Regions from separate parts of the Duganella sp. LjRoot269 genome, predicted to be linked through region 3. Evidence: riboswitches for the same ligand, from Rfam matches in the RefSeq annotation. Region 3 holds a riboswitch; each other region holds the start of a gene.
The links. A riboswitch is a leader RNA that binds a small molecule or an ion and turns the genes downstream of it on or off. The one in region 3 is predicted to bind cobalamin.

Region 1: it holds a riboswitch for cobalamin, as region 3 does, so the genes downstream of both, ACSQ3S_RS09500 (TonB-dependent receptor) here and ACSQ3S_RS05350 (TonB-dependent receptor domain-containing protein) in region 3, are expected to answer to the same signal.
Region 2: it holds a riboswitch for cobalamin, as region 3 does, so the genes downstream of both, ACSQ3S_RS25500 (MotA/TolQ/ExbB proton channel family protein) here and ACSQ3S_RS05350 (TonB-dependent receptor domain-containing protein) in region 3, are expected to answer to the same signal.

Annotation. Positions count from the first base shown of each region.
Region 1 is NZ_CAXUSL020000001.1:2,133,855-2,144,168, reverse strand. It holds gene ACSQ3S_RS09500 (TonB-dependent receptor) at 1-1,771, opposite strand, end outside; cobalamin riboswitch at 1,853-2,021, opposite strand; gene ACSQ3S_RS09495 (DODA-type extradiol aromatic ring-opening family dioxygenase) at 2,134-2,931, shown strand; gene ylqF (ribosome biogenesis GTPase YlqF) at 3,030-3,980, opposite strand; gene ACSQ3S_RS09485 (OPT family oligopeptide transporter) at 4,113-6,098, shown strand; gene ACSQ3S_RS09480 (histone deacetylase family protein) at 6,153-7,079, opposite strand; gene ACSQ3S_RS09475 (AAA family ATPase) at 7,164-8,084, shown strand; gene ACSQ3S_RS09470 (DUF58 domain-containing protein) at 8,091-9,080, shown strand; gene ACSQ3S_RS09465 (transglutaminaseTgpA domain-containing protein) at 9,077-10,314, shown strand, end outside.
Region 2 is NZ_CAXUSL020000001.1:5,695,077-5,705,390, reverse strand. It holds gene ACSQ3S_RS25520 (beta strand repeat-containing protein) at 1-519, shown strand, start outside; gene ACSQ3S_RS25515 (FecR family protein) at 488-1,339, shown strand; gene ACSQ3S_RS25510 (heavy metal translocating P-type ATPase) at 1,465-3,672, shown strand; gene cueR (Cu(I)-responsive transcriptional regulator) at 3,669-4,055, shown strand; cobalamin riboswitch at 4,058-4,276, shown strand; gene ACSQ3S_RS25500 (MotA/TolQ/ExbB proton channel family protein) at 4,466-5,062, shown strand; gene ACSQ3S_RS25495 (DUF2149 domain-containing protein) at 5,064-5,399, shown strand; gene ACSQ3S_RS25490 (cobaltochelatase subunit CobN) at 5,386-9,462, shown strand; gene ACSQ3S_RS25485 (TonB-dependent receptor) at 9,459-10,314, shown strand, end outside.
Region 3 is NZ_CAXUSL020000001.1:1,237,714-1,248,027, reverse strand. It holds rRNA gene ACSQ3S_RS05385 (23S ribosomal RNA) at 1-2,642, opposite strand, end outside; tRNA gene ACSQ3S_RS05380 (tRNA-Ala) at 2,865-2,940, opposite strand; tRNA gene ACSQ3S_RS05375 (tRNA-Ile) at 2,965-3,041, opposite strand; rRNA gene ACSQ3S_RS05370 (16S ribosomal RNA) at 3,120-4,648, opposite strand; gene cobT (nicotinate-nucleotide--dimethylbenzimidazole phosphoribosyltransferase) at 5,070-6,104, shown strand; gene ACSQ3S_RS05360 (adenosylcobinamide-GDP ribazoletransferase) at 6,110-6,892, shown strand; gene ACSQ3S_RS05355 (histidine phosphatase family protein) at 6,897-7,448, shown strand; cobalamin riboswitch at 7,482-7,713, shown strand; gene ACSQ3S_RS05350 (TonB-dependent receptor domain-containing protein) at 7,849-9,705, shown strand; gene ACSQ3S_RS05345 (FecCD family ABC transporter permease) at 9,773-10,314, shown strand, end outside.

The DNA of each region.
Region 1 (10,314 bases), 900 kb from region 3:
AGCCGTAGCGCTGGCCGTCGACCCACTGTGCGCCGACGTCGGCAGTCTGGCCGCTGGCAGGGGTCCAGCTCAGGCGCGCGGTCAGCGTGTTCTCCGGCACCAGCACCATCTGCTTGCCATTGTTGGCGCCTCCGGTGAACTTGGCGTCCACGTGCTGGTAGTGCGCGTTGACGTTCCAGTCGGCGCCGATGCGCTGCTCGGCATCGACTTCGAAGCCTTCGCGGCGGGTAGGTGCCAGATTGGTGTTGGTGAAGATCGTCGGATCGTAGAAGATCTCGTTGGTCAGGTTGTGGCGGAAGACGCGGGCGGTGACCTTCTGCGCGGCGGTGGCATAGCTCGCGCCCAGTTCCAGGTCGTGCGACTGCTGCGGCTTCAGCGCTTCATTCGGCACCGGCGTCAGCGCGTTTTCATCGGAGTTGGCTACACGGTAGCTCTGGCCGGCCTTGCCGTACACGGTCAGACTGGCGACCGGCAGGTAACTGGCCTGCAGTTCCCACGCGTTCAGGCCTTGCGCCGTTTTGTAGGCGGTGGTGCCGTAGCCCAGCGGATCGCTGAAGTCCTTGTCGAAGATCTCGCGGCGCACGCCGGCCGAGACGCGGCCTTCATGGGCGGTATCGAAGCGCAGTTCGTCGCGCACGTACAGTGCTTTCGAATGCTGGGTGGCGTCGGCGGCAGAGTACGAGGCGGTGGTGGTGCGGTTCCACTCGGTCCAGTCGAAGCCGGCCACCATTTCGTTCAGCATGCCGCCGATGTCGCCCAGGCGGCGCACGCGCGGCGAGAACTGGGTCTGCTTGCTGTCGTAGGTGGTGGTCGATGGCGAGGCGCCGAAGAAGTAGGTCGAATCCACCGTCTTCTTGCGGTACGACAGGTCGGCCGCCAGGTCGTAGGCGCCGATGCGGCGCTGGGCGAAGGCGGTGAAGCGGTCGCTGTCGAGCGAACCGTTGTCATTCGGCGTCAGCGTCTGGCGCGGATTGGCGTTGAACTGCGCTTCCGTCAACGCGCCGGCGAAATGCGTGTCCTGGCGCGCGCCTTCGTAGCGGAAGCCGATGCGGCCGTTGTTGGCGAACCACTGGGCGCCGCCGCTGAAATGGGTCTGCTTGAATTCGTTGTTGTCACGGTAGTTGTCGGTGCGCTGGGTGGCCAGCGTGGCGTCGGCGGCAAAGCCGTCCCACGCCTGCGCGGCGGAGACGCGCACCTCGCCGGCGCGGAACTGGCCGCCTTCGACGAACACGCTGCCGCGGCTGGTGTTCTTGCCCGGACGCCTGGTGACGATGCTGATCACGCCGCCGGTGGCGCCGTCGCCGTACAACACGCTGGCGCCGCCGCGCGTGATTTCAATGCGCTCCACGGTGTCGATCGGGATGGCCGACAGGATGGCGTTGCTCAGTTCATTTTCCGACAGGCGCACACCATCCAGCACGATGACCATGTTCTGGCTGCTATCGGCGCCGAAGCCGCGCAGGTCGAGGCTGAAGTCCGGGCTGCCGTCCAGGCTCTGGCGGCCGTAGACGCCGCCCACCTTGCGGATCGCGGCGTTGACGTCGCTGGCGCCGGAGCGGCGGATATCGTCGGCGCTGATGATGGTGGCGCCGATCGTGGCCAGGGCAGGGTCGGCGTCGAAGCGCGAGCCGGTGACGACGACGGGCGCCAGCACCTGGGATACCTGGGCGCCGGCAACGTCTTGTGCCAGCACGGTGAGGGGGACAGCGGCGCTAAAGCAGAGGGAAACGGCGGCGGCCAGCAGGCGCGGTTGGACAGCGGTGGAATTCATGACAGATCTTTTCAAAAGAGACATCCGCCTGCGTCCCCGCAAGCCGGAAGTGCACGGAAGCCGTGCGCGTCGTGGCGGCGCACGCTTCCCCCATGTCTGGCCGATATCCGGGCTGGCGACCTTGACGTCGCGTTACCGTTGCGGGGGCAGCACACCTTGGCCGGTTCGCTGTGGAGCGGAGGCGGCCTGTGTTTCCCGTTTAACTGCGCATGTGAGCACATGGGCGAGCACCAGAACCCGGGCATTATACGCCCGCGTGCCGGATCATTAACAATTTAGATAGTATCCATCTACATTTCATGGATTGATCGCGGCGGCCGCGATGCTTATAGTGGATGTCAATGTCAAACCGGAGCAATGCCATGAGCACCCTACCAACCTACTTCCTTTCCCACGGCGGCGGCCCCTGGCCGTTCATGATGGACCAGGTCGGCCATCTGTACGGCCGGCTGGACGCATCGCTGCGCGACATCCCGCGCCAGGTCGGCGTCACGCCGAAAGCCGTGCTGGTGATCACGGCGCACTGGGAGGGCCGCGATTTCATGCTGTCGTCCTCGCCCAAGCCGCCGATGATCTACGACTACGGCGGCTTCCCGCCGCACACCTACGAGGTGCAGTACAGCGCGCCCGGCTCGCCGGAGCTGGCGGCGCAGGTGAAGGATTTGCTGGATGCCGGCGGCTTCCCGGCGCAGCTGGACGCGCAGCGCGGCTTCGACCATGGCACCTTCAGCGCGATGTATCCGGTGTATCCGGATGCCGACGTGCCGATCGTGCAGCTGTCGCTGAAGCACGGCCTCGATCCGCTGACGCACCTGCAAGTGGGTCGTTTGCTGGCGCCGCTGCGCAAGGAAGGCGTGCTGATCGTGGGCAGCGGGCTGAGTTACCACAACCTGCGCGCCTTCAACGCGCAGGGCGCGGCGGCCTCGCACGCGTTCGACGGCTGGCTGAGGGCGACGATGGCCTTGCCGCCGAAGGAGCGCAGCGCGCAGCTGCTGGAATGGGAAAAAGCCCCGGCCGCGCGCATGGCGCATCCGCGCGAAGAGCATTTGCTGCCACTGATGGTGGCGCTGGGCGCGGCCGAAGACGAAGCGGCGGCCGTGCCCTACCACGAAGACGCGTTCATGGGATCGCTGGCCGTCTCCAGCTTCCGCTTCGGCTAAACAGATCCGGGGTCAGATCCGACATTTGGACACGAGCTCTGCCGTAATCGCCATTACGGCAGAGCTCGTGTCCAAATGTCGGATCTGACCCCGGATCTTTAAGAGCCGCGCTTGCCGTTGGCGTAGGCTTCGGCCTTGGCGGCGGCGATGGCGGCTTTTTCGGCGGCCTTGACCGCCATCTCGGCTTCGTGGATCTGCAGCCGCTCCTTGCGCGTGGCCGGCGTCTCCAGCGAGATGCGGCCCAGGATGCCGCTGCGGTAGTCGCCCAGGAAGGTGTGCGAGGCCTTCTCGAAATCGAGGTCGCCGCCCTTCTGGCGGAAGCCGCGCTTGGCCGCCACGCCCTCCACCACGGCGATGCCGTCGAAGGTTTCGATCTCCTTGAAGCCGTAGCGCGCCACCAGCAGCTGCGGGTAGTGCTTCAGCAGCTCGTCGGCCAGGAACACCGCCACCTCTTCCTCGATCAGCGCGTTCGAGCCGATCGCATGGCTGGCGGCCAGCATCAGGCCGTCGCTTGGCAGCGCGATCTTCGGCCACAACATGCCCGGCGTGTCGACCAGGATGGTGTTCTTGTCCAGGTACAGCTTCTGCTGCTGCTTGGTCACCGCCGGTTCGTCGCCGACCTTGGCCACGCGCTTTTTCAGCAGCGCGTTCATCAAGGTCGACTTGCCGACGTTGGGTATCCCCATGATCATGATGCGCAGCGGCTTGGTCGGCACGCCGCGGTGCGGCGCCAGCTGTTTGGCCAGCTCGGGCACGCGGGCCACGTCGGCCGGCTTCTTGGTCGTCATCGCGAACGCGGTCACGCCCTCCTGCGCGTTGTAGTACGCCACCCAGGCCGCCGTGGCGGCCGGATCGGCCAGGTCGATCTTGTTGAGGATTTTCAGGCATGGACGCTGGCGGAACTTGCGCAGCTCCTCCACCATCGGATTGGTGCTGGCCTCGGGCAGGCGCGCGTCGACCACCTCGATCACCAGATCGGTGTTCTCCATCTGCTCCGCCGCCTTCTTCTTGGCGGCGTTCATGTGCCCCGGGTACCATTGTATCGACATGCTCTGACCTTCAAAATCGTTCTGACAATCCGCTATTTTACCCGCAGCCCCGTCCGGACTTCGGATATCATGGGTCGCTTTTCGATTTTTCTGATTATATAAACAACCATTTATCAAACCGGAGTGCTGAAGATGAGCATAGCTGCACCGTCCAACCCGAAGGAAATCACTCTTCGCGGCATTATTCTGGGCATTCTGATTACGCTGGTGTTTACGGCGGCTCAGGTCTACCTCGGCCTGAAAGTAGGTTTGACTTTCGCCACCTCGATCCCGGCGGCCGTCATCTCGATGGCGCTGCTCAGCGCCTTCAAGGATGCCACCATCCAGGAAAACAACATCGTCCAGACCATCGCCTCGGCCGCCGGCACGCTGGCGTCGGTGATCTTCGTGCTGCCAGGCCTGCTGATGGTGGGCTGGTGGGCCAAGGTGCCGTTCTGGCCGACCTTCGGCGCCTGCGCCATCGGCGGCGTGCTGGGCGTGATGTACACGATGCCGCTGCGCCGCGCGCTGGTGTCGCAGTCCGACCTGCCCTACCCTGAAGGCGTGGCCGCGGCCGAAGTGCTCAAGGTCGGCATGGCCTCGCGCGCCGGCGCCGCCGAAGGCAAGGCCGGCCTGTGGGCGGTGATCTGGGGCAGCGTGGCCTCGGCCGTCTTCGCCGCCGGCGCCGCCGTCAAGCTGATGGCCGGCGAAGTGTCGATCTACTTCCGCACCGGCGCGGGCGCCACCGGCATCGGCGCATCGAGCTCGCTGGCGCTGATCGGCGCCGGCCATCTGATGGGCATCACCGTCGGCGTCGCGATGCTGGCCGGCCTGGTCATCGCCTGGGGCATCATGGTGCCGCTGATGACGTCCCTGACGCCGGCCGCCGCAGGCGTCGACGCCGCCGGCCACGCCTTGGGCATCTGGTCCAAGGAAGTGCGCATGATGGGCGCCGGCGTGATCGGCATGGCGGCGATCATCACGCTGGCCGGCCTGGCCAAGCCCATCCTCGGCGGCCTGAAGTCGGCGATGGAGTCGTCGCGCAAGGCCAAGGCCAACGGCGGCGTGCTCGATCGCACCGAACAGGATCTGCCGATCTTCGTGGTCGGCCTGGTCACGCTGCTGTCGATGGTGCCGGCCGGCTGGCTGCTGGCGAGCTTCCTGCAAGGCGGCCCGCTGGCCTCGCTGGCCTTCCCGCTGGTGGCCGTCGGCATCGGCTACATCCTGATCGCCGGCATGTTCGCCGCCGCCGTCTGCGGCTACATGGCGGGCCTGATCGGTTCCTCCAATTCGCCGGTGTCCGGCATCGCCATCCTGACCATCCTCGGCGCCGCGCTGAGCGTGGGCATGGTCGGCCGCAGCGTCATGGGCCCGGAAGTGGCGCAGGCGCTGATCGCCTACGCGCTGTTCGTCACCACCGTGGTGCTGGCCGTCGCCGTGATCGGCAACGACAACCTGCAGGACCTGAAGACCGGCCAGCTGGTCGACGCCACGCCATGGAAGCAGCAGGTCGGCCTGCTGATCGGCGTGGTCGCCGGGTCGTGCGTGGTGCCGCCGGTGCTGGAGCTGCTCAATCACGCCAACGGCTTCGTCGGCGCGCCCAACCTCAATTCGATCTCGGACCAGCCGCTGGCCGCGCCGCAGGCGCTGCTGATCTCTACCCTGGCCAAAGGCGTCATCGGCGGCCAGCTGCGCTGGGACCTGCTGGGCTACGGCGCGCTGGTCGGCCTGCTGCTGGTGCTGACCAACTACGGCCTGAAGAAATCCAGCAACGGCAAGTACAGCCTGCCGCCGCTGGGCGTGGGCCTGGCGATCTACCTGCCGAGCGCGGTGATCACACCGGTCTGCATCGGCGCCGTGACCGGCTACCTGTTCGACCGCGCGATGGAGCACAAGGTCGGCGGCGACACCGCCAAGCGCCTGGGCGTGCTGGTGATGTCCGGCTTCATCGTCGGCGAGAGCCTGTTCAACGTCGCGCTGGCCGGGCTGATCGTGGTGTCGGGCAAGGGCGAGCCGCTGGCCATCGCCAACTCGCTGAGCGAGGCGCACACGATGATCATCGCGCTGGTCGTCGGCGTCGCCGTGGTCTGGGGCCTGTACCGCTGGTCGGCCAACAACGGCCGCGCCGTCAACGCCTGATCCGCATCCGCCAAGCACAGAAGCCGCCCGTTCCGCCGGGCGGCTTTTTTTACGTCAGAGTTCCGCCAGCGCCTTCAGGTGCGCGACCACGCTGCGGCCCAGGGCCGACAGGTTGTAGCCGCCTTCGAGGCAGCTGACGATGCGGCCCTTGGCGTACAGGCGCGCCACCTCCATCACCTGCTCGGTCATCCACGCGTAGTCGGCCTCCACCAGGCCCATGCCGCCGATGTCGTCCTCGCGGTGGGCGTCGAAGCCGGCCGAGATGAAGATCATCTCCGGCTTGAAGGCATGCAGCGCCGGCAGCCACTGCTCGGTGACGACGCGGCGCACCACGTCGCCCTTGCTGTGCGCCGGCACCGGCACGTTGACCAGGCGCTCGGTGATCGGCTCCGGCTCGCAGTAGGGATAGAACGGGTGCTGGTAGAAGCTGACCATCAGCGCGCGCGGCTCGGCGATCAGCGCTTCCTCGGTGCCGTTGCCGTGATGGACGTCGAAGTCGACCACGGCCACCCGCGCCAGCCCGCGCGCGTCGAGCGCGTGCTTGGCGGCGACGGCCACGTTGTTGAACAGGCAAAAGCCCATCGGCTCGACCGGCCGCGCGTGGTGGCCGGGCGGGCGCACCGAGCAGAAGGCGTTCTGGATCTCGCCGTCGATGACGGCGTCGGTCGCGGCCACGGCGGCACCGGCGGCGCGCTGCGCGGCCAGCCAGCTGTAGGCGTTGAGCGAGGTGTCGCCATCGATCGGATAGGTGTCGCCCGGCGCCGGCACGTTGTCGCGCACGATGGCGATGGCGTTCTGGCTATGGTTGCGCTCGAGGTCCTCGATCCGCACCAGCGGCGCCTCGCGGTGCTCGAGCAGGTCGCTGATGTGCGATCCGATCAGCTGGTCGGCAATCGCCTGCAGGCGCGCCGGCGATTCGGGGTGCCAGTCGCCCATGTCGTGGCGGGCGCAATCGGGATGGCTGTAGATGGCTGTGGTCATGGTATTTTGTACTGCGGATCAATCTGTATCCTCTGCGCAGTTTCTCGCATAGAATCCGGTAAGCGCTAATCTACCACACATACCATGTACACAAAATTGCACGCCGTCGCCAGGCAGGTTGGCCACATCATCGTCGGCAAGGACCTGCAGATCCGCCAGGCGCTCACTTGCCTGCTGGCCGGCGGCCACCTGCTGGTGGAGGACGTGCCGGGCGTGGGCAAGACCACGCTGGCCCACGCGCTGTCGCTGTCGCTGGGGCTGCGCTTCAACCGCGTGCAGTTCACCAGCGACCTGCTGCCGGCCGACGTCAACGGCATCTCCATCTACGAGCGCGAAAAGAACGGCTTCGTGTTCCATCCGGGCCCGATCTTCACCCAGGTGCTGCTGGCCGATGAAATCAACCGCGCCACGCCGAAGACCCAATCCGGCCTGCTGGAGGCGATGGAGGAGCGCCAGGTCAGCGCCGACGGCGTCACGCGCGCGCTGCCGGAGCCGTTCTTCGTCATCGCCACGCAAAACCCGACCCACCAGATCGGCACCTTTCCGCTGCCGGAATCGCAGCTGGACCGCTTCCTGATGTGCCTTTCACTGGGCTACCCGGACGCCGCCGCCGAGCGCGCGCTGCTGATGGGCGAGGACCGCCGCGTGCTGCTCAAGTCGCTGAAGCCGGCGATGACGCCGGCCGAGCTGGCCGCCGCCCAGCAGGAGCTGCGCCGCATCCACGCGTCGCCGGCGCTGATCGACTACGTGCAGGCGCTGGCCGCCGCGTCGCGCCAGAACGGCCTGTTCGCCGAGGGCATGAGCCCGCGCGCGGCCATCGCGCTGCTGCAGGCGGCGCGCGCCTGGGCCGCGCTGGAGGGCCGCGACCACGTGCTGCCGGAGGACGTGCAGGCGGTGCTGGTGCCGGTGTGCGCCCACCGTTTGCGGCCGCTGAAGTCGGCCCACGGCGTGGCGCTGGCCAGCCGCGACCTGGTGCTGCAGCTGCAAAAATCGGTGTCCGTCTAGGCAGCCATGGCCGCGCCGCTGCAAAGTCTCTACCGCAAGGCCCGCGACAAGTGGCTGTTCCAGCTGCGGGACAGCGAGCCGGGCGTGGTGACGCTGACGATGCGCCGCGTCTTCATCGTGCCGACCCGCCCCGGCCTGGCCTTCTGCGGCCTGCTGCTGGTGATGCTGATCGGCGCGCTCAACTACAACCTCGGCCTCGGCTTCGCGCTGACCTTCTTTGCCGGCGCCTGCGCGGTGGCCGACATGGTCCTGACCGCGAAGAACCTGGCCATGCTGCAGCTGGCGCCGGGCCGCGCGCAGCCGGTGTTCGCCGGCGAGGAGGCGCAGTTCGAACTGCACCTGAACAACCGCGGCAAGCGCGATCGCTACGCCGTCTGGCTGGGCTTCCAGGCCGACGGCGAGCCGCGCCAGGCGACCGACGTGCTCGCCGGCGGCAGCAGCGCGGTGCGGCTGTCGGCCGCCAGCGCGGAGCGCGGCTGGCTGGCGGCGCCGCGCGTGCGCCTGGTCACCCGCTTTCCGCTGGGCCTGTTCCGCGCGTGGAGCTACTGGCGGCCCGACCTGAAGGTGCTGGTGTATCCGGCGCCGGAGACGCCGGCGCAGCCGCTGCCGTCGAGCGGCGCGGCCAGCGCGGACGGCCACGGCACCGTGGGCCTGGATAACTTCGCCGGCATCCGCAGCTACCAGCCGGGCGATCCGATGCGGCACCTGGCCTGGCGCCAGATCGCGCGCCACGATCCGGCGCTGGGCGGGCAGCTGGTGACCAAGCATTTCGACGGCGGCGCGGTGGCCGAGCTGTGCCTCGATTTCGCCGAGCTGCCGCTGCAGATGGAGCTGGAACAAAAGCTGTCGCGCATGACGCGCTGGGTGCTGGAGGCCGAGCAGCGCGCCCTGCCCTACACCTTCCGCCTGGCGCAGCACGAATACGGCCCGGCGCTGGGCGACGCCCACCAGGCGGCCTGCCTGCGCGCGCTGGCGCTGTTCGGGCACGCCTCATGATGTCCTGGTTGCGCCATCTGCCGCGCGACAAGTCCGACACGCTGTTGCTGCTGGCGGCCGCGCTGATGGTGCTGGCGCCGCACTTCGAGCACCTGCCGGCGTGGATCACCGCCACCGTCTGCGGCACGCTGCTGTGGCGCGCCGCGCTGACCTGGCGCGGCAAGCGCATGCCGCCCTTGTGGCTGCTGCTGCCGGTGTCGATGGCGGCCATGGCCGGCGTCTGGCGCAGCTACCACACGCTGCTGGGGCGCGACGCCGGCGTGGCCATGCTGGCGCTGCTGCTGGCGTTCAAGCTGCTGGAGATGCGCGCCAAACGCGACCTGTTCGTGGTGGTGTTCCTCAGCTTCTTCGTCCTGCTGACCAACTTCTTCTATTCGCAGACGATGCTGACCGCGCTGTGCATGGGCGCCACGCTGATCGTGCTGCTGACGGCGCAGATGTCGTTCCAGTACACCGGCGCCGTGCCGCCGCTGGCCGCGCGCCTGCGCATGGCGGCCCGGATCGCCGTGCTGGCCGCGCCGCTGGCGGTGCTGATGTTCTTCGGCTTCCCGCGCATCCAGGGCCCGCTGTGGGGCCTGCCGGGCGACGCCCACACCGGCCACACCGGCATCTCCGACAGCATGGCGCCGGGCACGCTGTCGTCGCTGGCGCAATCGGAGGCGGTGGCCTTCCGCGCGCGCTTCCTCGACGACCTGCCGCCGCCCAAGCATTTGCTGTACTGGCGCAGCATCGTGCTGGGCGACTACGACGGCCGCACCTGGACCCGCGTGCCGCGCCGGCGCGGCCAGCCGCGGCAGGAGATCGCCATCGCCATGCGCGGCAAGCCGCTGCGGCTGCAGGTCACGCTGGAGCCGGGCAACACGCGCTGGCTGGCGGCGCTGGAGCTCAGCGGCCCGGAACTGAAGCTGGCCGGCTACCGCGTGCGCGATTCCGACGAGCTGGAATTCTTCACCACCGATCCGCTCACCCAGCGCGTACGCTACGAGACCACCGCCTGGACCGATTTCACCATCCAGGCCGACGACGACCCGCGGCGCATGGCGCGCTGGACCGAACTGCCGGCCGGCTTCAATCCGCGCACCTTGGCGCTGGCGCGCCAGCTGCGTCATGCCGATCCGGCGTCCGGCACGCCCCTGCCGCCGCTGCCGGCCGCCGACTCGGCCGCCCTCGCGCAGCAGCTGCTGCAGCGCTTCCACGACGGCGGCTACAGCTACACGCTGCAGCCGCCGCTGCT
Region 2 (10,314 bases), 4.5 Mb from region 3:
ACGCCGACGCCGACGCCTACACCGACGCCTACACCGACGCCAGTGCCGACTCCGGTGCCAACGCCTACACCGACGCCAGTGCCGACTCCGGTGCCAACGCCGACTCCAACGCCAACGCCGGCCCCGACGCCAGTACCGACGCCAACGCCAACGCCGCCACCATCGGCCGATATCTGCACGATCGCGCCGAATTCGGCGTTGTGCCAGGTGTTGTCGCCGCCGACGGCCAGCGAGCCGGTGAAGCCGGTGCAGCAGGCGTCGAACGAAATCATCAAGACGGTGACGACGTCTGCGCCCAAGACCGACCTCGATCAGGTGGCGTTCCTGGATACGAAGAAAACCACCACGTCCAGCGGCGGCGCCACCACGGGTGGCGCGGCCACCTCGACCACGCCTGACGACACCAAGTCCGACAAGACAGCCGACAAGGCTGCGGACAAGACCGACACCAAAGAAGTTGCATCCACTGACAAGAGCGGAACCAAAAATGAACCTGCTAAAAAAATGTACTGTAATTAAAGCGCTGATGCTGCTGGCGCTGTGTGGCGTCGTCAGCGCCAGCTGGGCCGCGCAGGTGGCCGGCACCATCGTGCAACTGAGCGGGCCGCTGCTGGCCAAGAAGGCCGACGGCGTCGTGCGCATCCTGTCGATGCGCTCGGAGGTCGAGAGCGGCGACACGCTGGTGACGGAGAAGAACACCTACGCCATGGTGAAATTCATCGACAACAGCGAAATCACGCTCAAGCCGTCGACCACCTTCAAGGTGGAAAACTTCAGCTACGACGCCGGCAAGCCTGACGGCGACAACGCGTCGTTCAATCTGGTCAAGGGCGGCCTGCGTTCAGTGACTGGCCTGCTGGGCAAGCGCAACAAGGAAAAGTTCGCGATGAAGACGCCGAGCGCCACCATCGGTATTCGCGGCACCACCTTCATTGCCGAGTGGGTCGAGCCGTCGGAGCAGGCTGTCGCCGCGCGCGAAGCCTACCTGATGGCCAGTACGGCCGCGCTGGGCGACGCCTACCCGGTCCAGCCGCTGATGCTGGCGCAGGTCAATATCCCGCTGCCGAGGACGGTGACCCCGACCGCCGGGCCCGTCCTGCCGCCCGGCCTGTACGTGCAGGTGATCGATGGGCTGATCAATGTGAGCAACAGGGGCGGTACCCAGAACTTCGCCGCCGGCCAGTTCGGCTTTACACCAAACCCGATCCAGCCGCCGGTCATCGTGCCGAAGAATCCGGGCCTGCTGTTCACGCCGCCGCAGGCATTTAGCGCGCCGCCGCCTACATCGGGGACGAGCACGCCACCCAAGTCCAACGCCGTCGATTGCGAAGTACGCTAATCCCGTCGTCGCCATACCAGGAAGGCCAGGTTTGATACCTGGCCTTTTTTATTTGCAAAAACGCTTGACCTTCCAATCATGGGATACTTGATGCTGACAGCATACAGATAGCAACGGGCGTCATCATGAATCAGCAAGCGATCAAAATTGAAGGCATGAGCTGTGCCTCCTGCGTGGGCAGGGTGGAGCGGGCGCTGGCGGCGGTGCCGGGCGTGGACACGGCCAGCGTCAACCTGGCGACCGAGATGGCGCGTGTCGAATCGGCGCAGCCGGTGGATATCGCGTTGCTGGTGCAGGCGATCGACAAGGCCGGCTACCAAGGCATCCCCGTCGTGCCGGACGCAGTGGCCAATGCGCAGGCACCGATGCTTGCGCGCGGCTTGCCCGGGCCGCGCGATGGCCATGCCGTCCTGCTGGCCGCGTTGCTGTCTCTGCCCTTGGTGCTGCCGATGCTGATGGAGCTGGCCGGCGTGCACTGGATGCTGGATGGCCGCATCCAATTCCTGCTGGCGACGCCGGTGCAGTTCTGGCTGGGGGCGCGTTTCTATCGCGCCGGCTGGCTGGCGGTTCGCGCCCGCAGCGGCAATATGGATTTGCTGGTCGCGCTGGGCACCAGCGCCGCCTATGGCCTGAGCGTCTATCAACTGCTGGCAGGCCGCGGCACCATGCCGCATCTGTACTTTGAGGCGTCGGCCGTGGTCATCACGCTCGTCCTGCTGGGCAAATGGCTGGAGGCGCGGGCCAAGCGGCAGACCGCATCGGCGATCCGCGCCTTGCAGGTGCTGCGTCCGGAATCGGCGCGGGTGCGGCGCGGCGCGCAGGATATCGACGTGCCGATCGCCGAGGTGCGCATCGGCGACATGGTGGTGGTGCGTCCCGGCGAGCGGGTGGCGGTCGACGGCGTGGTGACGGAGGGCGCCAGCCACGTGGACGAGGCATTGATCACGGGCGAGAGCCTGCCGGTGGCGCGTCACGGTGGCGACCACGTCACCGGCGGCGCCATCAACGGCGAGGGGCTGCTGCTGGTGCGCGTGACGGCGGTCGGTGCAGAGAGCACGTTGGCGCGCATCATCCGGCTGGTGGAAGACGCGCAGGCCGCCAAGGCGCCGGTGCAGCATCTGGTGGACCGCGTCAGCGCGGTGTTCGTGCCGGTGGTGCTGGTGCTGGCGGCGTTGACGCTGGCCGGCTGGTGGCTGTTCAGCGGCGATATGGAGCATGCCATCATCAACGCGGTGGCGGTGCTGGTGATCGCCTGTCCATGCGCGCTGGGGCTGGCCACGCCGGCCGCCATCATGGCCGGCACCGGCGTGGCGGCGCGTTACGGCATCCTGATCAAGGATGCGGAAGCGCTGGAGCTGGCGCATCGCATCACCACGGTGGCTTTCGATAAAACCGGTACGCTCACCGAAGGCAAGCCGTCGCTGGCGGCGCTGGAGCCGGCACCGGGCGTGGCTGCGGCGCGCCTGCTGCAACTGGCGGCCGCCATACAGCGCGGCAGCGAGCATGCGCTGGCCCGCGCCGTGGTGGACGCCGCCGCAAAGGACGCCGACTCCGTCCCCTTGTCCGCATCCGATGTCGCTGCCTTGCCCGGCCGAGGCATCGCGGCCTCCGTTGACGGCAGGCGCATGGTGCTGGGCAGCACGCGCCTGATGCAGGAGCGGGGTATCGACTTGTCCGCGCTAGAGGCACGCGCGGGGGAACTGGAGCGGCAGGGGCATACCATCTCCTGGCTGGCCGACGTGGACGACAAACAGCTGTCAGGCCTGCTCGCCTTTGGCGACCGCGTCAAGCCGCAGGCCCGCGCGGCCGTGCAGGCGCTGCACGCGCTGAACATCCACACCGTCCTGCTTACCGGCGACAACCAGGGCAGCGCCGACGCCGTCGGCAAGGAACTCGGCATCGAGCGCGTGACCGCCAACATGCTGCCGGCGGACAAAGCCGCCGCCATCGCCGCGCTGAAGCACGAGCATGCATGCATCGCCATGGTCGGCGACGGCATCAACGACGCGCCGGCGCTGGCGGCGGCCGATGTAGGCATCGCCATGTCCAGCGGCACCGACGTCGCCATGCACGCCGCCGGCATCACGCTGATGCGCGGCGATCCGGCGCTGGTGGCCGCCGCCATCTCGATCTCGCGCCGCAGCTACAGCAAGATCCGCCAGAACCTGTTCTGGGCCTTCATCTACAACCTGGTGGGCATACCGCTGGCGGCCTTCGGCCTGCTCAACCCGATGGTGGCTGGCGCCGCGATGGCGCTCAGCTCCGTCAGCGTCATCAGCAATGCGCTGCTGCTGCGCCGCTGGACACCGGAACACGCGAAAGGACAACCATGAATATCGGACAAGCGGCAACGGCCACCGGCATCACGGCCAAGATGATCCGCTACTACGAGAGCATCAACCTGATTCCGCCGGGCCGGCGCAGCGATTCCGGCTACCGCATCTACGGCGACAACGACCTGCATGCGCTGCGCTTCGTCAAGCGCGCCCGCACGCTGGGCTTTTCGCTGGAACAGATCCGTGAGTTGCTGTCGCTGTGGCAGAACAAGGAGCGGGCCAGCGCCGACGTCAAGACCATCGCCATGGGCCACGTGGCGCAGCTCAATCAGCGCATCGCCGAGCTGACCGAAATGCGCGACACGCTGCAAACCCTGGCCAGCTGCTGCCACGGCGACAACCGGCCCGACTGTCCGATCCTCCAATCGCTCGCCGATTAACGTATAATCGCCACGTTTTGGTGCTCGCGCGTCTGTCCAGGCGCGCAGTTAAACGGGAAACATGAAGCTGGCCACGCCAGCCAACATGTGCTGCCCCCGCAACGGTAAACAAGCGTCGTCACCGACGACAATCCGCCTCTTTGAACCACTGTGCCTCGGCATGGGAAGGTCAGGCGGTTTCGCTTGCCAGCCCGGATACCGGCCAGACAGGTGGAAATGCCCAGGCATTTCTTTTCAATCCGCGCACGGGGAAGTGAGCGGATTGCGTCTGTTTTGATCTACACATATGCATCGATTTTGCGCGCCTCGGCTACGCCGGCTGGCGGCCGTGCCTTGCGCACGCGCCGTTCGCGTGCCCGCGCGCCTCCGCGGCCTCCCTCTTTCTTCCTCTCTTCCTACAGGACCATCCCATGCTTAACCTGCCTGCCGACGCGGCCGTGCACTCTATCGAGACACTGCTGTATTCCATCTCCACTGTCCTTTATCTGCCGGTCCTGCTGGGCATCGCGGCGCTGGTGCTGCACATGCTGGTGTGCTTCGGCACCTTCGGCGCTGAGTGGCTGGAGCGCCGCCGCGGCGTGCACGTGCTGGTCGCCACCGCTAAACAGGAGATGGCCGCCGTGCTCACCGCGCAGGAAGGCGAACCGGGACTGGACGCACGTCTCGAACGGCTGGTGCAGCGCGCCGACGCCAACGGCGTGCGCCGCCTGGACAGCGTGCGCTTCGTGGTCCGCGTCGGTCCGGCGCTGGGCCTGATGGGCACCCTGATTCCGATGGGCATCTCGTTGGCCGGACTGGCGCAGGGCAACCTGCCGAAGATGGCCGAGTCGATGACCACCGCCTTCACCGCCACCGTGGTCGGCCTGGCCTGCAGCGTCAGCGCCTATGTACTGAGCCTGGTGCGCGAGCACTGGCTGCGCAGCGACCTGACCGAGATCGCCTACGCCGCCGAAGCCCATCTCGCGGCGCAAGACCACAAGCCGCACCTGGTCCGCGCGGGGGCCTGAGATGCGCTATCTGAACCGCCACCGCTATAGCCGCATCGGCGAGCATAACGAGGATCCGCTGGCCGGCGTCGCCAACCTGTTCGACGCCAGCATCGTCTTCATCGTCGCCATGATGCTGGCACTGTTCTCGGCCTGGAACATGATGGACCTGCTGGATCCGAACTCCGAAGTCACCATCGCCAAGAAAAGCGCCGACGGCCACGTGGAAGTGCTGACCAAGAAGGGCGCCGAGATCAAGGTCAGCAAAGTCAGCGACAAGCCATTGTCCGGCTCCGGCAAACGCCTGGGCACCGCGTATCAACTGCAGGATGGGAAGGTTGTCTATGTACCGGAATAAGCTGTTTGCCAAATTCGGGGCGCTGGCCCTGTTGCTGATCTCCCTGTGCATAGGCGGCTACGTGCATTCCGCGCAGGCGCCGCGCACCTTGGCGCTGATGCTGGGCGATGTCGAGTCGCGGCCCGCCGTGCTGGCGGTACGCGGCCTGCAGTCGGAGTTGAAGGACCTGAACGTCGCCGTGCGCATCATCCCCGCCAACGGCATGACGCCGGCCGACCGCGCGGCCTTGACCGGCGCCGACGTGGTGGTCATCACCGCCAAGGGACGGCAGGCGATGACCGGCCTGAGCGCCGAACTGCTGGCGCTGCAAAAGGCGCGCCGCCCGGTGTTTGCCGTCGGCGGCGCCATCGACGACAGCCTGCGCGAGCAGGGCGTGCGCGACGACAAGACTATCCAGTCCTACCACAGCGAAGGCGGCGTGGAGAACATGGGCAACCTGCTGCGCTACATCCTGCGCAACCACTTCGGTTCGAAGGTGGCGGTGGCGCCGGTGCACGCGATGCCGGAGGTGGGCCTGTACGACGTTGCCGCCAATCGCACTTCGGACAGTTATGAGCAGTACTTGCGCGGTTACGCCAACTACAAGACCGGCGCGCCGTGGATCGCCGTGCCGTTCTACCGCGCCAGCCTGGTGGCGGGACAAACGCTGCCGCTGGCCGCCATCGTCGCGCGGCTGGAAGCGAGCGGCTACAACGTGCTGCCGGTGTTCGGCTATCCGTACGACGTGCCGCTGCGCTTCCTGCTGGATGAAAACGGCAAGAGCCGCGTCGACTTGATCGTCGCGCTGGGCATGAAGGTCGGTGGCACCGCCAATACCGGCGCACTGCTGGACAAGATCGGCGTCCCGGCGATCAACGCCATCACCTTGAGCCAGCAGTCGCTGGCGCAGTGGCGGGAATCGAAAATCGGCCTCGATATCATCGAGCGCACCTGGCAGCTGGCCGGCGCGGAGGTGGCGGGCCTGATCCAGCCGACCGTCGTCGCCAGCCGCGAACGCATCAGCGATGCACAGACCGGCCTGGCCTACGTCGAGGAGACGCCGATCCCCGAGCGCATCGAGCGCCTGAACGAGCGCGTCGCCGCCTGGATGGCCTTGCGCCAGAAAGCCAACGGCGACAAGCACATCGCCATGATCTACTTTAATTATCCGCATGGTTCCGAGACCATCGGCGCGGCCTATCTGAACGTGCTGCCGGAGAGCCTTTGGCAGATCGTCCAGCGACTGAAGCAGGAAGGCTACCAGACCGGCACGGCGCTGCCGTCGTCGCAAGACGAGCTGCAAGGCGAGATCCAGCAGTGGGGCAACTACCCCGGCAAATCCAGAGGCGACTACATGGCTGGCCTGACGCATCTGGCCGAAAGCGGCCAGGCGCTGCTGGTGCCGCTGGCCGATTATCAGCAGTGGTTCGCCACGCTGCCGCAACCGCTGCGCGCATCGATAGAAAAATCCTGGGGCAAGCCGGAGAACGCACCGGTCCTGTGGCGCAACGCCAAAGGCGAGCCGTTCTTCGTCTACCCGGCGCGCCGCTTCGGCAATGTGTTGATGGCGCCGCAGCCCGGCCGCGCGTGGGAGCAGAACCTGGAGAAGCTGCACAACGAAGTCAGCATGCCGCCGTCGCATGAATACATCGCGTTCTACCTGTGGCTGCAGAAGGGCTTCCGGGCCAACGCCGTCATGCACATCGGTACCCACGGTACGCAGGAATGGCTGACCGGTAAGGAGGCCGGCCTGTCCGATAGCGATCCGACCGAAGCGCTGATCGGCGCCATGCCCAACATCTATCCGTACGTGATGGATGACGTGGGCGAGGGCATACAGGCCAAGCGCCGCGGCATGGCCACCATCATCGACCACATGACGCCGCCGTTCGACGTGGCCGGGCTGAATCCCGACCTGCGCGAGCTGGGCGCCCTGCTGAACGACTATCGCGTGGCGGAGCAGAAAAGCCCGCTGCTGGCGCGCAGCCATCTGGTGGCGATCAACCGGCTGGCGGCCAGGAGTGGCGTGTTGAAGGACATGAAAAAAACCGAACTCAAAACCGAAGCCGACATGGAAGGGCTGGAGGAATACCTGGACGACACAGGCAGCAAGCTGACGCCGTTCGGCCTGCACACCTTCGGCGTAGCGCCGAACGCCGGGCAACGCAACGCCACCGCGCGCGCGGTGGTCAGCCTCGATACGACATCGACCGCCGAGCAAAAGACCAAACGCATCGCGCAGCTGGAAAGCGACATCGAGCGCAGCGCGGCTCTGGAGCTGGAGCGCCTGATGCAGGCGCTGTCCGGCCGCTACATTCCGACCGGCGCCAGCGCCGACCTGGTACGCAATCCCGATGCGCTGCCGACCGGCCGCAATTTCTTCGGCCTCGATCCGTCGCGCATCCCGAGCAAGACCACCTACGAAGCCGGGTACAAACTGGCGCAGCAGTTGGCCGAGGATTACCGCAAGCGCCACGGCGCCTGGCCGGACAAGTTGAGCATGAACCTGTGGGGCGTCGAAACGTCGCGCCATGAGGGCATCATGGAGGCGCAGGCGATGGCGCTGATGGGCGTACGGCCGACGTGGGACGAACGTGGCCGCGTCACCGGCGTGGAAGCGCTGAGCCGCAAGCAGTTGGGCCGTCCACGCGTGGACGTCACGCTGATCTCGTCCGGCCTGTTCCGCGACTTGTTCGGCAATCTGCTGACGTTGATGGACCAGGCGGCGCAGCTGGCGCAGCGGCAGGATGATGACGGCGACAATGTGATGCGGGAGCACAGCCTCAAGACGGTCGCCGCATTGCAGGCGCGCGGCATCTCCGCCGAGGAAGCGCAGCGCATGGCCTCGGTACGCATCTTCGGCTTGCCGAGCGGCGCCTACGGTACGCAGATCGAAAAGCTGATACCGCTGACCAACGCCTGGCAGAACGAGAAAGAAGTGGCGGACGTGTTCATCAACCGCATGAGTCATCCGTTCGGCGCCGGCTACTGGGGCGACGACAAGGCCGACCCGGGCCAGCGTCGCGAACTGTTCAAGCAGGCCATCAGCGGCAGCAAGATCGCGCTGCACAGCCGTTCCAGCAACCTGTTCGCGACGCTGGACAACGACGACTTCTTCCAGTACCTGGGCGGCACCGCGATGGCGATCCGCAGCGTCGACGGCAAGACGCCTGAAGTGATGGTCAGCGACCTGTCCAACCCCCGCAAGCCGGGCCACAAGACGCTGGAACAGTACATGGGCCAGGAAATGCAGGCGCGCTACCTGAATCCGCGCTGGGCCGACAGCATGCTGAAGGAAGGTTATTCCGGCGCGCGCTACATCAACCGTGTGGTCGACTATCTGTGGGCCTGGCAGGTCACCGTGCCGGAAGTGGTGGACGGTGGCAAATGGCAGCGCATGTACGACACCTACGTCGAGGACCGCCATGGCCTGAAGGTGCGCGAGCGCTTCGCCGGCAGCGGCAACCTGCGCGCCTTCCAGGCGATCACCGACCGCATGCTGAGCGCGATCGAGCGTGGCTACTGGAAGCCGAGCGACGCCGTGCGCGAAAAGCTCACGCAGCAGAATGCGCAGGCGATCAAGGATGCCGGCGTCTCCTGCAGCGCGGATTCGTGCAGCAAGGCGACGCTGAAGATCGCTCCGCAGTTCAGCGGCCAGTTCGTGCCCAACGTCGGCACCAACGCCGCCATCGCGCGCGGTGCCGCCGCTGCCGGCCGTGTTGGCGGCGCCGCGCCGTCCGCGCAGCCGCAAGCCGCGCCATCGGCGACGCAGCAGCAAACCGACGCCGCCATGCAGGCCGCGCTGGCGGATCTGAAGGAGCTGCAAGCCAAGGCGCAAGAACTGCCTCCGCCAACGGCGCAGCCGCAGCGCGCCAAATCCAGGCCGGCCGCCCCGGCGCCGCAGGCCAAGCCCGACGCGGTGGACGCCAAGGTCAACGGCTTTGAAATGCAGACGCTGGCCCACCTGACGCCGGTGCAGAAAACCGTCGGCACGCTGGCCCTGCTGGCGCTGGCCGCCGCGCTGATCGGTGTTGGCTATGTCGGCCGCCGGAACAAACTGAGTAAGCTGAAGGAGTATTTATGATCGGTTCATTGATGGTCGCACTGGCGGCGTATGCGGACGAAGACGGCATGCGTGCCGCCGCTGCGGCGGGCGTTGTGGAGGCGGTGGAAGTGCGCGGACACTACGACAACGGTGTCGGCACTTCCGGCGCCGCCAGCCAGGGCTCGGTGACGGCGGCGCTGATCGCCAACCGGCCGGCGCTGCGTCCCGGCGAACTGCTGGAGTTCGTGCCGGGTGTGATCGTCACGCAGCACAGCGGCGACGGCAAGGCCAACCAGTACTTCCTGCGCGGCTTCAACCTTGATCACGGCACCGACTTCGCCACCTTCATCGACGGCATGCCGGTCAACATGCGCACCCACGCGCACGGCCAAGGCTACACCGACCTGAATTTCCTGATGCCGGAACTGGTCGACCGCATCAACTACAAAAAGGGGCCGTACTATGCCGACGAAGGCGATTTCGCTTCCGCCGGCGCCGCCCACATGGGGCTGGCGAACAAGCTGAAAAACAGCTCCGCCAGCGTGACGGTCGGCGAACACCAGTACTACCGCGCCAACGCCACCGGCTCGGCGCCGCTGGGCGACGGCAACCTGGTGTACGGCGCGGAGCTGGGACACAACAACGGACCCTGGGCCAGTCCCGAGGCGTTCCACAAAAGCCTGGGCGTGCTGCGCTACAGCCAGGGCGGCAGCGACAACCAGTTCAGCGTGACCGGCATGTTTTACAAGGGCGGCTGGTACGCCAGCAACCAGATTCCGCTGCGCGCGGTGCAGAGCGGAACACTCAGTCCATACGGCGCGGTCGATACCAGCGATGGCGGCATCACCTCGCGCTACAGCTTGTCCGCCACGCTGCGCCGGCGCAGCAGCG
Region 3 (10,314 bases):
TCCGGTCCTCTCGTACTAGGAGCAGCCCCCTTCAAATTTCCAACGCCCACGGCAGATAGGGACCAAACTGTCTCACGACGTTTTAAACCCAGCTCACGTACCACTTTAAATGGCGAACAGCCATACCCTTGGGACCGGCTACAGCCCCAGGATGTGATGAGCCGACATCGAGGTGCCAAACTCCCCCGTCGATATGAACTCTTGGGAGGAATCAGCCTGTTATCCCCAGAGTACCTTTTATCCGTTGAGCGATGGCCCTTCCATACAGAACCACCGGATCACTATGTCCTACTTTCGTACCTGCTCGACTTGTCAGTCTCGCAGTTAAGCACGCTTATGCCATTGCACTATTAGCACGATGTCCGACCGTACCTAGCGTACCTTCGAACTCCTCCGTTACACTTTAGGAGGAGACCGCCCCAGTCAAACTGCCTACCATGCACTGTCCCCGATCCGGATAACGGACCAAGGTTAGAACCTCAAACAAACCAGGGTGGTATTTCAAGGTTGGCTCCACGGGAACTGGCGTCCCCGCTTCAAAGCCTCCCACCTATCCTACACAGATTGGTTCAAAGTCCAATGCAAAGCTACAGTAAAGGTTCATGGGGTCTTTCCGTCTAGCCGCGGGTAGATTGCATCATCACAAACACTTCAACTTCGCTGAGTCTCGGGAGGAGACAGTGTGGCCATCGTTACGCCATTCGTGCAGGTCGGAACTTACCCGACAAGGAATTTCGCTACCTTAGGACCGTTATAGTTACGGCCGCCGTTTACTGGGACTTCAATCAAGAGCTTGCACCCCATCATTTAATCTTCCAGCACCGGGCAGGCGTCACACCCTATACGTCCACTTTCGTGTTTGCAGAGTGCTGTGTTTTTATTAAACAGTCGCAGCCACCAGTTTATTGCAACCCGTTCACCCTTCTGGCGCAAGCCAGTCAAGCTACAAGGGCGTACCTTTTCCCGAAGTTACGGTACCAATTTGCCGAGTTCCTTCTCCCGAGTTCTCTCAAGCGCCTTAGAATACTCATCTCGCCCACCTGTGTCGGTTTGCGGTACGGTCTCGTATGACTGAAGCTTAGAGGCTTTTCTTGGAACCACTTCCGATTGCTTCAGTGCCTAAGCACCTCGTCCCAGTCCCTTGAATCCTGCGCCCGGATTTGCCTAAGCGCCTTCTATGAACCAGAAACTGCCTATTCCAACAGGCAGACAACCTTCCGCGATCCGTCCCCCCATCGCATCATACGACGGTGCAGGAATATTAACCTGCTTCCCATCAGCTACGCATCTCTGCCTCGCCTTAGGGGCCGACTCACCCTGCTCCGATGAACGTTGAACAGGAAACCTTGGGCTTACGGCGTGGGGGCTTTTCACCCCCATTATCGCTACTCATGTCAGCATTCGCACTTCTGATACCTCCAGCATCCTTTACAAGACACCTTCGCAGGCTTACAGAACGCTCTCCTACCATATCCATTACTGGATATCCGCAGCTTCGGTGACTGGCTTAGCCCCGTTACATCTTCCGCGCAGGACGACTCGATCAGTGAGCTATTACGCTTTCTTTAAATGATGGCTGCTTCTAAGCCAACATCCTGACTGTTTTAGCCTTCCCACTTCGTTTTCCACTTAGCCAATCTTTGGGACCTTAGCTGGCGGTCTGGGTTGTTTCCCTCTTGACGCCGGACGTTAGCACCCGACGTCTGTCTCCCAAGCTCGCACTCATCGGTATTCGGAGTTTGCAATGGTTTGGTAAGTCGCGATGACCCCCTAGCCATAACAGTGCTCTACCCCCGATGGTGATACTTGAGGCACTACCTAAATAGTTTTCGGAGAGAACCAGCTATTTCCAAGTTTGTTTAGCCTTTCACCCCTACCCACAGCTCATCCCCTAATTTTTCAACATTAGTGGGTTCGGACCTCCAGTGCGTGTTACCGCACCTTCATCCTGGCCATGAGTAGATCACTTGGTTTCGGGTCTACACCCAGCGACTATCGCCCTGTTCGGACTCGATTTCTCTACGGCTTCCCTATATGGTTAACCTTGCCACTGAATGTAAGTCGCTGACCCATTATACAAAAGGTACGCAGTCACGGAACAAGTCCGCTCCTACTGTTTGTATGCACACGGTTTCAGGATCTATTTCACTCCCCTCCCGGGGTTCTTTTCGCCTTTCCCTCACGGTACTGGTTCACTATCGGTCGATTACGAGTATTTAGCCTTGGAGGATGGTCCCCCCATATTCAGACAGGATTTCTCGTGTCCCGCCCTACTTGTCGCACGCTTAGTTCCACACATCGCATTTCGAATACGGGGCTATCACCCGCTATGGCTCCTATTTCCAGAGGATTCTTCTATGCGTCATGCTAAAACGTGCAGGCTCTTCCCATTTCGCTCGCCACTACTTTGGGAATCTCGGTTGATTTATTTTCCTGCAGCTACTTAGATGTTTCAGTTCGCCGCGTTCGCCTTGCATACCTATGTATTCAGTATGCAATACCCATAAAGGGTGGGTTTCCCCATTCGGAAATCTGCGGATCAAAGCTTGTTTGCTAGCTCCCCGCAGCTTATCGCAAGCTACTACGTCCTTCATCGCCTGTAATCGCCAAGGCATCCACCATGTGCACTTATTCACTTGTCCCTATAACGTTAGCCCCTTGCGACTAAACAAAGGAGCGGTTATAGAAATAAGAAGTACTACGTTGTTGCGTTTGTTGATACATACAATCATTACCCATCGTATCCGCCTGTCGGCGAACACGATCAATAAAAATTTACTTACTTCTTCCAGATTGTTAAAGAACGTACAGCACTTGATCTCTAAAAGATCAAATCTAAAGGCTTACCCTTACATTTGAACTCTTGGTGGAGGATGACGGGATCGAACCGACGACCCCCTGCTTGCAAAGCAGGTGCTCTCCCAGCTGAGCTAATCCCCCTGAGATTTACTACAAGGCAGAAACTGGTAGGGCTGGTTGGACTCGAACCAACGACCCCCGCGTTATCAACACGGTGCTCTAACCAGCTGAGCTACAGCCCCAAATGCTGTTCTTTAATATTGACAGTCGATAAGTGTGAACGCTTGATGAGTAGTCATTGCTGACCAGTGCTACTCTAGAAAGGAGGTGATCCAGCCGCACCTTCCGATACGGCTACCTTGTTACGACTTCACCCCAGTCACGAATCCTACCGTGGTAAGCGCCCTCCTTACGGTTAAGCTACCTACTTCTGGTAAAACCCGCTCCCATGGTGTGACGGGCGGTGTGTACAAGACCCGGGAACGTATTCACCGCGACATGCTGATCCGCGATTACTAGCGATTCCAACTTCATGCAGTCGAGTTGCAGACTACAATCCGGACTACGATACACTTTCTGGGATTAGCTCCCCCTCGCGGGTTGGCGGCCCTCTGTATGTACCATTGTATGACGTGTGAAGCCCTACCCATAAGGGCCATGAGGACTTGACGTCATCCCCACCTTCCTCCGGTTTGTCACCGGCAGTCTCATTAGAGTGCCCTTTCGTAGCAACTAATGACAAGGGTTGCGCTCGTTGCGGGACTTAACCCAACATCTCACGACACGAGCTGACGACAGCCATGCAGCACCTGTGTACTGGTTCTCTTTCGAGCACTCCTCAATCTCTCAAGGATTCCAGCCATGTCAAGGGTAGGTAAGGTTTTTCGCGTTGCATCGAATTAATCCACATCATCCACCGCTTGTGCGGGTCCCCGTCAATTCCTTTGAGTTTTAATCTTGCGACCGTACTCCCCAGGCGGTCTACTTCACGCGTTAGCTGCGTTACCAAGTCAATTAAGACCCGACAACTAGTAGACATCGTTTAGGGCGTGGACTACCAGGGTATCTAATCCTGTTTGCTCCCCACGCTTTCGTGCATGAGCGTCAGTTTTGACCCAGGGGGCTGCCTTCGCCATCGGTGTTCCTCCACATATCTACGCATTTCACTGCTACACGTGGAATTCTACCCCCCTCTGCCAAACTCTAGCCTTGCAGTCTCCATCGCCATTCCCAGGTTGAGCCCGGGGATTTCACGACAGACTTACAAAACCGCCTGCGCACGCTTTACGCCCAGTAATTCCGATTAACGCTTGCACCCTACGTATTACCGCGGCTGCTGGCACGTAGTTAGCCGGTGCTTATTCTTCAGGTACCGTCATTAGCCACCTGTATTAGAGGTAGCCGTTTCTTCCCTGACAAAAGAGCTTTACAACCCGAAGGCCTTCTTCACTCACGCGGCATTGCTGGATCAGGCTTGCGCCCATTGTCCAAAATTCCCCACTGCTGCCTCCCGTAGGAGTCTGGACCGTGTCTCAGTTCCAGTGTGGCTGGTCGTCCTCTCAGACCAGCTACTGATCGATGCCTTGGTGGGCCTTTACCCCACCAACTAGCTAATCAGATATCGGCCGCTCCAGGAGCATGAGGTCTTGCGATCCCCCACTTTCATCCTTAGATCGTATGCGGTATTAGCGTAACTTTCGCTACGTTATCCCCCACTCCAGGGTACGTTCCGATATATTACTCACCCGTTCGCCACTCGCCGCCAGGTTGCCCCGCGCTGCCGTTCGACTTGCATGTGTAAGGCATGCCGCCAGCGTTCAATCTGAGCCAGGATCAAACTCTTCAGTTTAATCTCTGTTACTTTGACACTTTCGTGTCACCAGCATTTCTGCTGGGTCGCTCACTCAAAATACTGACAGGCCACTATTTTCATAGCGCCTATTTCATTACTTCTTGTGAACATTTGATATTTTTTAAGTTTCACGAAACCCGAAGGTCTCGTGTGCACTTCCATCAAACGTCCACACTTATCGACTGTTAATTTTTAAAGAACTTTGTTTGGTACTGCTTGCTGAAGAAGCGTTGTGTTCATCAGCGAAGAGGCAAGATTATGAAGCGTTTCGAATGTTTCGTCAAGCACTACATTTTCTTCTCTTTTCCCGCAACACTCAGCATTTGCATGCACCGTTTCGCGGGGAGGCGAACTATAGCAAGAGCCGCCGCCGCTGGCAAGGGTAAAATAGCGATTCTACCGATTTATAAGTCGCCCCATGTTCATTCCAACCATCCCTACTATCAATAACGAGGCGCTGGCGGCCCTGCTGGACAAGGCCATCAACAATAAAACCAAACCGCTGGGCAGCCTGGGCGTACTGGAGTCGCTGGCCAAACAAATCGGGCTTATACAGAACACACGCGAACTCGCGATCACGCGGCCAGCCATTCTGGTATTCGCCGCCGATCACGGCGTGGTGGCGGAAGGCATATCCGCCTATCCGCAAGACGTGACCTGGCAAATGGTGGAGAACTTCCTAGCGCGCGGCGCCGCCATCAACGTCTTCGCGACGCAGAACAACTGCGAACTGCACGTCATCGACGCCGGCGTCAATCATGACTTCGGCCCGCGCGACGGCCTGACCGACCGCAAGCTCGCCCCCGGCACCAGGAACTTCGCCCACCAGCCGGCGATGAGCCGCGACACCTGCGACGCCGCACTGGCCGCCGGCATGGCATTGGTCGCGGAACTCGATGGCAATGTCGTCGGCTTCGGCGAAATGGGCATTGGTAACACCACCGCCGCCGCCGCGCTGATGCACAAGCTGACCGGCGTCCCGGTAGCGCAATGCGTGGGCGCCGGCACAGGCCTGTCCGCCGACGGCGTACTGCGCAAGCAGCACGTCATTGAGGCGGCAGTCGCCAGACACGCCGCAGCGGTGGAACCGCTGGATGTCCTGTCCACCTTCGGCGGACTGGAAATCGCGATGATGGCCGGCGCCATGCTGAAGGCTGCGGAAATGCGCAAGGTGCTGCTGATCGACGGCTTCATCGTCACCAGTGCGCTGCTGGTCGCCGCGCGCCTGCAGCCAGCGATCCTGGACTACTGTGTGTTCTCGCACTGTTCGGACGAAAGCGGACATCAACAGATGCTGGCCGCGTTGGGCGCCAAGCCGCTGTTGAACCTGGGCCTGCGCCTGGGCGAAGGCACCGGCTGTGCGCTGGCGCTGCCGCTGCTGCATGCATCGGTCAACTTCGTGAACCAGATGGCCACGTTCGAGTCGGCCCACGTCAGCGAAAAGTCCGAGTAAGCACCGTGCATCAACTACGCCTGTTCTTCACCGCGCTACAGTTCTTTACCCGCCTGCCGATTCCCGGCTGGGTGGGCTTCGATCCGGCGTGGTTGAACCAGGCATCGCGCTACTTTCCCGCTGTCGGCGCGGTCGTCGCCGCCATCACTGCCGGCGTGTACGCGCTGGCGGCCTTGGTCTTTCCCTCGCCGGTCGCGGTGCTGCTGTCCACCGCCGCAGGCATCTATGCCACCGGCGCCTTTCACGAGGACGGCTTCGCCGATACGTGCGACGGCTTCGGCGGCGGCATGACGCCGGAGCGTGTGCTGGAGATCATGAGAGACTCGCGCATCGGTGCCTATGGTGCCATCGGCGCCATCTGCCTGCTCGGCCTGAAGTGCGTCACGCTGGCCAGCCTGCCGCCTCTGACCGCCATCGCCGCGTTATTTGTCGCCCATCCTCTGTCCCGGCTGATGGCCACGTCGCTGATCTGGCGCCTGGACTACGCGCGCGCCGAAGGCAAGGCGAAGCCGTTGGCGCAAAAGATGAACAACGGCGAATTCACCATCGCCGCCACTACTGCCGTCATCCCCGCGCTGGCGATGATCGCCCTGGGTTGGCTGACCTGGCATGCGCTAGCCGTCGGCATCATCGCCGCCACCATCGCCACCATCTGGCTGGCCCGCAAATTTATCCGCCGCATCGCCGGCTACACCGGCGACTCTCTCGGCGCCGTGCAGCAGGTCACCGAGGTGACGTTCTACCTGTGCGCGCTGGCCAGCATGCACCACGGCGCACTGCCTTGGTAACGCGATGCGGCTGATACTGGTCCGCCACCCTCAGCCGCTGGTTGCCGCTGGCATCTGTTATGGCCGCACCGATCTCGCCGTGGCCGACGACCAGATGGCGCAAACCCTGGAGGCACTGTCGGCCGCCCTGCCGCGCGGCCTGACGCTGTATTCCAGTTCCTTGCGGCGCTGCGCCAGCCTTGCCGCGCAACTGGCGCCGCAACTGCACTCCCCTGCGGCGATTATCGATGCGCGCATCGTGGAGATCGACTTCGGCAGCTGGGAAATGCAACCATGGGACAACATCCCCCGTGCCGATATCGATGCATGGGCCAGGGATCTGGTTCACTACCGCCCAGGCGGCGGTGAAAGCGTGCTGCAGATGGCCGAGCGCATCGCCACCTTCCATGCGGACCTCCAGCGCCGGCAGCGCGACGCCATCATCATCTGCCACGCCGGTGCGATGCGCCTGCTGGCAGCCTGCCACGCCGGCCTGTCGCCGGCGGAAATGGCGCTGCAGGCCGCCCAACGCCCGCATCAAATCGGCTACGGCGCCACGCTCGTCCTCGATCGCTAAACCGTCGCCCCATGACCGGTGCAGCACAAACCCGTATAATGGCCGGGTTTTGGTGCTCGCGCGTCCGTCCGGATGCGCAGTTAAACGGGAAACACGAAGCCGATAGTCCAGTCGATAACGGCCCACGTGTGCTGCCCCCGCAACGGTAAGCAAGTGTCGCAAGTCACGCGCGACAAACCTCCTCTGACAACCACTGTGCTCCGCATGGGAAGGTGAGGCGGTCTAACTTGCCAGCCCGGATACCGGCCAAATCAGGTGGAAGTGAGCGAACGGGATGTGCGCAAACGGATCGGGCCGGCCTTCGTGGCACGGCTCCGTGCGGCGCATTGCCCAGTTTTCCGCTTCTGTTCAATCTGGCCTACGGGGACGTCGGCCGGTTGCTCTTAACAGAAATTACATCATGACCCTTCGTATCTCCCGTCCTGCCGCCCTGACGTCGCTGGCGTTCGCCCTGGCGACCGCCTATGCCCACGCCGAACCCGTGGCTGGCACCGTGCTGGTCACCGCCACACGCAGCCCGCAGGCACTGGCCGACGTCATCAGCGACAGCGTGACCATCGGCGCCGGGCAAATCGCCCAATCCGGCGCAGGTTCCATTCTCGACCTGCTGCAGCGCCAGCGCGGCATCGAAGTCGCCCGTAACGGTGGCTCCGGCACCAACTCCACCGTGTTCATTCGCGGCGCCAACAGCAACCAGAACATCGTACTGGTCGACGGCGTGCGTATCGGCTCGTCCACCACGGGCGCCGCCAACTGGAGCGCCGTTCCGCTGACCGCCATCGACCACATCGAAATCGTTTATGGTCCACTGAGTTCCCTGTATGGCGCCGACGCCATCGGCGGCGTGATCCAGATCTTCACCAAGAAGGGCAAGGGCGCGCCGGCGCTGACGGCCTTCGCCGGCTACGGCACCGACAACACCCGCGAGGGCGACGCTACCATCTCCGGCGCGACCGGCGGCGACCATAGCGTCGGCTACGCCGTCAGCGTCGGCAAGGAAAAGTCGGACGGTTTCTCGGCCACCCGCCCGGGCAGCAGCTCGTACAACGCCGACAAGGATGGCTACGACCGCGAAAACGCCTCTGGCCAATTCAGCATGCGCCTGGCCGAAGGCCACCAAGCCGGCGTGCTCTTCATGCACAGCAAACTCGATTCGCAATACGACAACGGTTCCTCGGCCTACGATGTCCGCTCGAACGCAAAGCTCGAGAATGCTGCCGTCTACAGCAAGAACCAGATACTGCCAGCCTGGCAAAGCCTGTTGCAGTATTCGCAGACCAAGGACGAAGGCGCCACCTACAGCAGCGCCGCAGCCTCGGGCTATTCGCAGATCAACACCAAGCAGACCGACTTCTCGTGGCAGAACGACGTGCAGATCGGCGCCGACGTGCTGCAACTGCTGTACGACCACCGCAAGGAAGAGGTACAGAGCAACGGTTCCGCGCTGCTGAACCGCGACCGCGTCACCAACTCCTACGCCGTCTCGTACAACGCGCGCCGCAGCGCCAATCTGCTGAACGCCGGCATCCGCCGCGACAACTCGGTCTACGGTTCGAAAAACACCGGCTCGCTGGGCTACGGTTACGCCTTCACCCAGCAGCTGCGTGCTACCGCCAGCTACGGCACCAGCTTCCGCGCACCGACCTACAACGAGTTGTACTACCCGCAGTTCGGCAATCCGAATAACAAGCCGGAACAGGGCAAGAACGCGGAAGTCGGCCTGCACTACGATAGCGGCATGACCGCACTTGGCGCCAGCTACTATCACAACCGCCTGACCGACCTGCTGGTCAACACCAACCCATGCCCGTTCGGCTCCAAGGATTACCCGTTCGGCTGCGCCTACAACGTCAACCACGCGCTGCTGGAAGGCCTGACGCTGTCCGCCAGCCAGAAGCTGGGCAGTTTCAACTTCAGCGCCAACGCCGACTTGCAGGATCCGAAGGACGAGACCACCAACAAGCGCCTGCAGCGCCGCGCCAAAAAGCATGGCAACCTGGCGGCCGAGTACAGCACAGGCACCGTCAACGCCGGCGTGGAGGTCGAGCTGTCCGGCGATCGTTACGACGATGCGGCCAACAAGAACCGCCTGGGCGGCTATGGCCTGGTCAACCTGTACGCAAGCTATCGCTTCAACAGCGACTGGTCAGCGCTGGTCCGCTGGAATAACGTAGGCGACAAACGCTACGACCTGGCGCGCAACTACGCCACGCCTATGGGCAAGGTATTTGCCGGCATCCGCTACGGTTACAAGTAAGCGTATTGGTGTAATCTGCCGGACGTGGATCCCTTCCCCGTCCGGCAGCTTTTTTCGAAAGCAGTGCATGCATTCTTTCTCCCGTAATCTGAGACAGCGCGCCACCATCACCCTGACCGGGCTGGTGCTGTTCGCCTTCGCCAGTCTGATCTTCTCCGGCATGACCGGTTCGGTCTCGATTCCGCTTTCCGATATTCCCGCAGCAGTCGGTGAACTGCTGCATGGCCAGGCCCAAACGCTGGCCGCCACCCTGCTCGATCTACGCCTGAGCCGGGCAATAACCGCTTTCGTCACCGGCGCCGCCCTGTCGCTGGCCGGCGTGATGATGCAGGCGCTGTTGCGCAATCCGTTAGCCGATCCCTATGTGCTAGGCATTTCGGCCGGTGCCTCCGTCGGCGCGCTGGCCGCGCTGCTGTTCGGCTGCGCCATCTGGATGGTCGACGCCTCGGCCTTCGGCGGCGCGGTCGCCATCTCGATGATGCTGTACCTGCTGGCCCGGCGCGACCTGCGCGGCGGCGCGGCGGCCGAAGGCGGCACCGCCCTGTTGCTGCTGACCGGCGTGATCCTGTCTTCCGCCTGCATGGCGATGGTGACGCTGATGTTGTCGAT